2 linked regions of the Methyloterricola oryzae genome follow. Each later gene encodes a partner of the first gene's protein in a complex. Links are inferred from orthologs where the notes say so. Each region holds a gene or a part of one and is shown on either strand. Other genes may lie near its edges.

The links. The genes of interacting proteins can lie anywhere in the genome.
Region 2: the proteins of dnaB (region 1) and dnaG are in contact, whole or in part, in a crystal structure (PDB 2R6A), measured with the Geobacillus stearothermophilus proteins. The link is inferred for Methyloterricola oryzae from one-to-one orthologs. Residues at the interface, in WP_033016901.1 of Geobacillus stearothermophilus: Ser13, Glu15, Ala16, Gln18, Glu91, Leu92, Asp94, Ala95, Val96, Pro97, Thr98, Ala99, Ala100, Asn101, Tyr104, Tyr105, Ile108; in WP_049624496.1 of Geobacillus stearothermophilus: Lys456, Leu457, Leu458, Pro459, Ala460, Asn463, Ala464, Leu467, Leu535, Leu536, Ile537, Ala538, Gln544, Glu545, Asp548, Tyr549, His552.

The regions. Positions count from the first base shown.
Region 1 is NZ_JYNS01000004.1:170,848-174,178, reverse strand. Bases 274-3,123 are described here. They hold dnaB (replicative DNA helicase), read left to right. Parts: upstream 274-929; coding sequence 930-2,318; downstream 2,319-3,123. Other genes in these bases: truA (tRNA pseudouridine(38-40) synthase TruA), read left to right, coding at 2,772-3,123; hldE (bifunctional D-glycero-beta-D-manno-heptose-7-phosphate kinase/D-glycero-beta-D-manno-heptose 1-phosphate adenylyltransferase HldE), read left to right, coding at 274-922. Also shown: more of hldE, read left to right, coding at 1-273; more of truA, read left to right, coding at 3,124-3,331. UniProt on the Escherichia coli protein: The main replicative DNA helicase, it participates in initiation and elongation during chromosome replication. Travels ahead of the DNA replisome, separating dsDNA into templates for DNA synthesis.
Region 2 is NZ_JYNS01000005.1:209,225-212,164, forward strand. It holds dnaG (DNA primase), read left to right. Parts: upstream 1-573; coding sequence 574-2,307; downstream 2,308-2,940. Other genes in the region: rpsU (30S ribosomal protein S21), read left to right, coding at 1-33; EK23_RS09440 (GatB/YqeY domain-containing protein), read left to right, coding at 61-513; rpoD (RNA polymerase sigma factor RpoD), read left to right, coding at 2,391-2,940. UniProt on the Escherichia coli protein: RNA polymerase that catalyzes the synthesis of short RNA molecules used as primers for DNA polymerase during DNA replication.

The DNA of each region.
Region 1 (3,331 bases):
TGCGGATCGCCCGGTGCTGGTGGATCCTAAAGGCGCGGATTTTTCCAGGTACCGCCACGCGACTCTCTTGACACCCAATTTATCCGAGTTCGAGGCTATAGTCGGGGCCTGCGCCGATCAGGGGCAGATTGAGGAAAAGGGACGCCGATTGATGGAGGACCTGTGCCTGGAGGCGCTCCTGATTACCCGCGGGGAGCACGGGATGAGCCTGCTGCGCTCGGAGGCGCCCGCCCTGCACCTGCCGGCCCATGCCCGCGAGGTGTTCGATGTTACCGGCGCGGGCGATACGGTGATCTCCGTGCTGGCCGCCGGCCTGGCGGCGGGCGCCGCCCTGCCGGATGCCGTGGCGCTGGCCAACCTGGCGGCCGGGGTGGTAGTGGGCAAGCTTGGCACCGCGGCGGTGAGCGTGGAAGAACTGGAATACGCGGTGAGCGGGACCAAGGCCCACCGACGCGGTGCCGTGGATATGGAGTCCCTGCTCCGGCTACGCGACCTGGCTCGCCGTGAGGGCGAGAGAATCGTGCTGACCAACGGCTGTTTCGACATCCTGCATCCAGGCCACATCCATTATCTGCAGCAGGCCAGGGCGCTCGGCGATCGACTGGTGGTCCTGGTCAACGACGATGCCTCGGTCAGGCGGTTGAAAGGGCAGGGCAGGCCCATCAATCCATTGTCGCACCGCATGGCCATGCTGGCGGCGCTGGAATGCGTGGACTGGGTGGTGCCGTTTGCCGAGGATACCCCGCGCGAAGCCATTTGCCGCATTTTGCCCGACATCCTGGTAAAAGGCGGCGACTACCGCAGCATTGAGGCTATCGCCGGTCATGACTGCGTGCAGGCTCATGGCGGCGAAGTCCGGCTGCTGGATTTCGTCGAGGGCCATTCCACCACGCAATTGATCGAAAGCATTCGGAACACCTGAGCGATATATGAGCGAACTGGCCCGATTCAGCGACCGCAGCGTGGACGCGGTGAAGCTTCCTCCCTATTCGGTACAGGCCGAGCAATCGGTGCTGGGCGGCCTGATGCTGGACAACGCCACCTGGGACACGGTGGCGGACCGGGTCGGCGAGGAGGATTTCTACCGGCGGGATCATCAGTTGATCTTTCGCGCCATTAAGCAATTGGCGGACAAGCAGTCGCCTTTCGACGTCGTGACCTTGTCCGAGACGCTGGAGCAGGCAGGGCAACTGGAGGAGGCCGGCGGAATGGCCTATCTGGGCAGCATCGCCCGCGACACGCCCAGCGCGGCCAATATCGCCGCCTATGCCGATATCGTGCGCGAGCGCTCGGTGCTGCGGCAGCTCATCCATGTGGGCGTGGAGATCGCCGATTCCGCCTATCACCCCGATGGCAGCGAGCTGGCCCATTTGCTGGAGGCCGCCGAGCAGCGGGTCTTCCGCATCGCCGATCAGCGGCGCAAGGGCGGCAGCGGCTTCAAGCCCATACGCGCCCTGCTGGCCACGGCCGTGGACCGTATCGAGGAGTTGTTCCACAAGGAAGGCCACATCACCGGCATGAGCACCGGTTTTGCCGATTTCGACGAGATGACCTCGGGGCTGCAAGCCTCCGACCTGATCATCGTGGCCGGGCGTCCATCCATGGGCAAGACCACCTTCGCCATGAACCTGGCGGAGAACGTGGCCATCAAGGAAAAGTTGCCGGTGGCGGTGTTCAGCATGGAAATGCCTGGCGAGCAGCTGGCCATGCGCATGATGTCGTCCCTGGGGCGCATCGACCAGCACCGAGTGCGCACCGGCAAGCTGGAGGACGATGAATGGCCGCGCATGACCTCGGCCATCAATATCCTGGCGGAAACCCAGATGTTCATCGACGATACGCCGGCGCTCTCGCCCACGGAAGTGCGCGCCCGCTGCCGACGCCTGGCGCGCGAGCACGGCCAGTTGGGCCTGGTGGTGCTGGATTATCTCCAGCTCATGCAATCCGGCAGCAGTGCCGAGAATCGCGTCAACGAGGTGTCCGAAATTTCAAGGTCCTTGAAGGCCTTGGCCAAGGAACTGAACGTGCCGGTGATCGCTCTGTCCCAGCTCAACCGCAATTTGGAGCAGCGGCCCAACAAGCGGCCGGTGCCCTCGGACCTGCGCGAGTCCGGCGCCATCGAGCAGGACGCCGATCTGATCATCTTCATCTACCGCGACGAGGTCTATAACCCCGACAGCGCCGACAAAGGCACGGCGGAGATCATCATCGCCAAGCAACGTAACGGTCCCATCGGTACCTGCCGTTTGACCTTCCTGGGCCAGTACACCCGCTTCGAGAACTTCATTTCCGACCCTTATGGGGATGATGGGTATTGATCGGTATTGGCCGGCTTGTCAGGCGCACTGCGCGTACCCGACTGACACCCACCCTGGTGGGAGCGGCCTCCAGTCCGCGATCATCGGGAGTTGTGGCCTGAACTTCGTTTACCAGTGGTTCGTGTCGCTGCGCGACGATTATTTTGAATCGGGTTCCCGCACCCGAGGGCGGGTCCCTTTCTTTTGTTCAGCCAAAAGAAAGGGACGAAAGAAAAGGCTGCCCGGTTGCCGCTTTTTTCCTCGCTTCTCGCTTGCCCGGCGGGGTCGGCGAAAGGGCGATCCATCGCCCTTCGCCGCCGCACCGCGTCCGTGCGGTGCCCCTTCGGGCTTTTCCTTGGGCACGCTGCGAGGCTCGGCGCGGCAAACGGGTCCCGCAGCGCGCTTGGAGCTTTGCCGAACCACTACATGGTTTATCGGATCGGGAAGGGCCGCGCGTTATCGGAGTGCTCTCTGATGCCACGTATAGCCCTGGGCCTAGAGTACGACGGCGCCGAGTTTGCCGGCTGGCAGTGGCAGCGCGACCGGCGCACGGTGCAGGCTTGCGTGGAAGCGGCGGTGGCGCGCGTGGCCGACGAAAATGTGGACGTGGTTTGCGCCGGGCGCACCGACGCGGGGGTGCATGCCCTGGAGCAGGTCGTGCATTTCGACACCTCGGCGATTCGCGCGACGCGTTCCTGGCTGTTGGGGGTCAACACCCAGCTTCCCGACGATGTCCGCGTCACCTGGGTGCGCGAGGTGGAGCCAGGCTTCCATGCCCGCACCAGCGCCATCGCCCGCTACTACCGCTATGTCATCCTCAACCGGCCCATGCGCTCGGCCCTGCGGCGGCGGCAGGTCACCTGGGTGTACCAGGCGTTGGACGCGGAAGCCATGCATGCCGCGGCGCAGTATCTGGTTGGCGAGCACGATTTCTCCTCCTTTCGCGCCCAGGGCTGCCAGTCCAACAGTCCGCGCCGCATCATGCATTTCATCCGTGTCCACCGTGAAGCCGAGCGGGTGTTTGTCGAGCTTTC
Region 2 (2,940 bases), on another replicon or contig:
CAGAACTTGCGCAAGGGCCGTCCTACGCCCTGATTCCCCTGCGTCGAGCGGATGTGAGTCATGAGTGACATGTCGCTTAAACAACGCATACAGGACGATATGAAGTCCGCCATGAAGGCCGGAGAGAAGGACCGGTTGGGCGTGATCCGCCTGATCATGGCCGCCATCAAGCAACGCGAGGTGGATGAGCGCATCCAACTGGACGACGCTCAGGTGCTGGCGGTGCTGGACAAGATGGTGAAGCAGCGCCGCGAGTCCATCGCGCAGTACACCAAGGCAGGCCGAAACGACCTGGCCGATGTGGAAGCCGCCGAAGTGGCCGTGATCCAGGATTATCTGCCTCAAGCACTCAGCGACGCGGAAATCGATGCCCTGATCCGATCCGCCGTGGCGGAGACGTGCGCGTCCGCCATCGGCGATATGGGCAAGGTCATGGCGCTGTTGAAACCGCAGATGCAAGGGCGCGCAGATATGGCAGCGGTCAGTGCGCGTATCAAAGCCATGCTGGGGTGATTCTGTCCTTTTCGGTGACGGCAACGTGCCGTTCTTCTGAGTGCTGCCTGCCTAGGCGCGATGGCCGGTAAGATCCCGCGCGCCTTTATCGAAGATCTCGTTGCGCGTATCGACTTGGTCGACCTCATCGATGCGCGCATCCCCCTAAAAAGATCTGGCGCCAATTACAGCGCCCGTTGCCCATTCCATTCGGAAAAGACACCAAGCTTCAGTGTCAGCCGCGAAAAGCAGTTCTACCACTGCTTTGGTTGCGGCGCCCATGGCAACGCAATCAATTTCCTGATGGAGTACGACCGGCTTTCCTTCGTCGAGGCGGTGGAGTGGCTGGCGGATTCCGCAGGCCTGTCGGTTCCGGTAGAGAGCGAGGGGAGGGGAGTCAGGCAAGAAGAGCAAGGGCCGGCGCTGCAGGGGCTTTATGAGGTTCAGGAAAAGGCCGCCCGGTTTTACGCCGCGCAGTTGCGCGCTCACCCCGGAGGTGAGCGGGCCGTGGCCTATCTGAAAGAGCGTGGACTCGAAGGTGAAACTGCCCGCCGATTTCTGGTTGGTTACGCGCCACCTGGCTGGCGTAGCCTGCCTGAAAACCTGGGCTCCCCGGAGCAGCTTCTCGCGGCGGGGCTTGCGATACGTAATGAGCAGGGCGGCATCTATGACCGCTTCCGCGATCGCATCATGTTTCCCATCCGTGACCGGCGCGGCCGCGTCATTGCCTTCGGCGGGCGCGTTCTGGGCGAGGGTACGCCGAAATATCTCAACTCGCCGGAGACCGCTGTGTTCGTCAAGCACCGTGAGCTCTACGGTCTGCACGAGCTGCTGGCCGCGCTGCGCAAGCCCGAACGCATCCTCGTGGCGGAGGGTTACATGGACGTGATTTCCCTGGCCCAGGCCGGCGTCATCAACGCGGTCGCGACATTGGGCACCGCCACCTCGGCAGAGCACGTCAAGACTCTGTTTCGTTTCTGCCGTGAGGTCATCTTTTGCTTTGATGGCGACCGGGCCGGCCACAGCGCCGCCTGGAAGGCGCTGGATGCATCGCTGCCGGCCATGCGTGAGGGCCGCTCGGTACGTTTTCTGATGCTGCCGGATGGTCAGGATCCCGATAGTCTGGTTCAGGCGGAGGGCAAGGCGGAGTTTGAGAGACGCATGGATGCCGCGGCACCGCTCTCGGACTATTTTTTTGCGCAACTGGCGGAGCGCCATGAGCTGGGTGCCATGGAAGGGCGGGCCGCCCTGATCGGGGAGGCCAAGCCCCTGTTGGAGAAGCTGCCGGAGAGTGTTTATCGCGACATGATGTACGAGCGCCTGGGTGACCTCGCTGGCCGCAGTCAAGTCCCGATCGGTTCAAAATCGACTAAGCTTGAGCGGAAGCCCGGACTGGGTCGGACTGAGCGGACCCGGCCCTCCGCCCTCCGCGTCTTGGTGGCTCTGCTGTTGCAGCGCCCATCCCTAGTCAGCCAAATCGATGACCCTGCCCGAACCAGTTTGGTGCGGCTTGAGAAAGGCGGCACCTTGATTTCCAAATTGCTCGCCCTCATAAATGAAAAGCCGGATATCACCGCCGGCGGCATAGTCGAGCGGTTCCGTGGCGACGCGGAGGAAAATCAGGTCAAGGCGCTGCTGGTCTGGGACGCCATGATCCCGCCGGAAGGTGTCGAAGCAGAGTTCGGTGACGCGCTTCGGAAAGTCTTGAAGCAGGAGCAAAAAGACAGGCTGGATGCGCTATTGAGCAAGGTCGAGCAAACAAAATTGAGCGCCGAGGAACTTGAGGAAATGAAAGCGCTCCTAGCCGACCGATGATATCAGGGATTGCTGATCGGGATTTATAAGGTATCATATAAGGTTCCGTTTTACGGTAAATCAGTACAGGCGCGAGTCAGTTGATGAATCAAGAACAGCAGCAGTCCCAGCTCAAAGAACTCATTGCCAAAGGCAAGATGCAAGGTTTTCTCACTTATTCGGAAGTGAACGACCATTTGCCCAGCGACATTGTGGACCCCGAGCAGATGGAAGATATCATCGGGATGATCAACGACATGGGCATCGAAGTGCATGAGGACGCGCCCGATACCGACCTGATTCAAGACGCCGCCGTCGTGACCGACGATGACGAGGACGAAGCCGCCGAGGTGGCGGCCGCCCTGGCATCCGTCGACGCCGAATTGGGGCGCACCACCGACCCCGTGCGCATGTACATGCGCGAAATGGGCACCGTGGAACTGCTGACGCGCGAAGGCGAGCTGAGCATCGCCAAACGCATCGAGGAGGGTTTGAACCAGGCTGCGCGGGAGTTGGTGCGCTTTTCCGCCTCCATGGAGCATTTCATCAAGGCCTTCGACCGCATCGAGACGGGCGAAATCCGCTTGTCCGACCTGATCTCCGATTTCTTCGATCCCAATGCCTCTGACGGCGTGGTGCTGGATGAAGAATCCG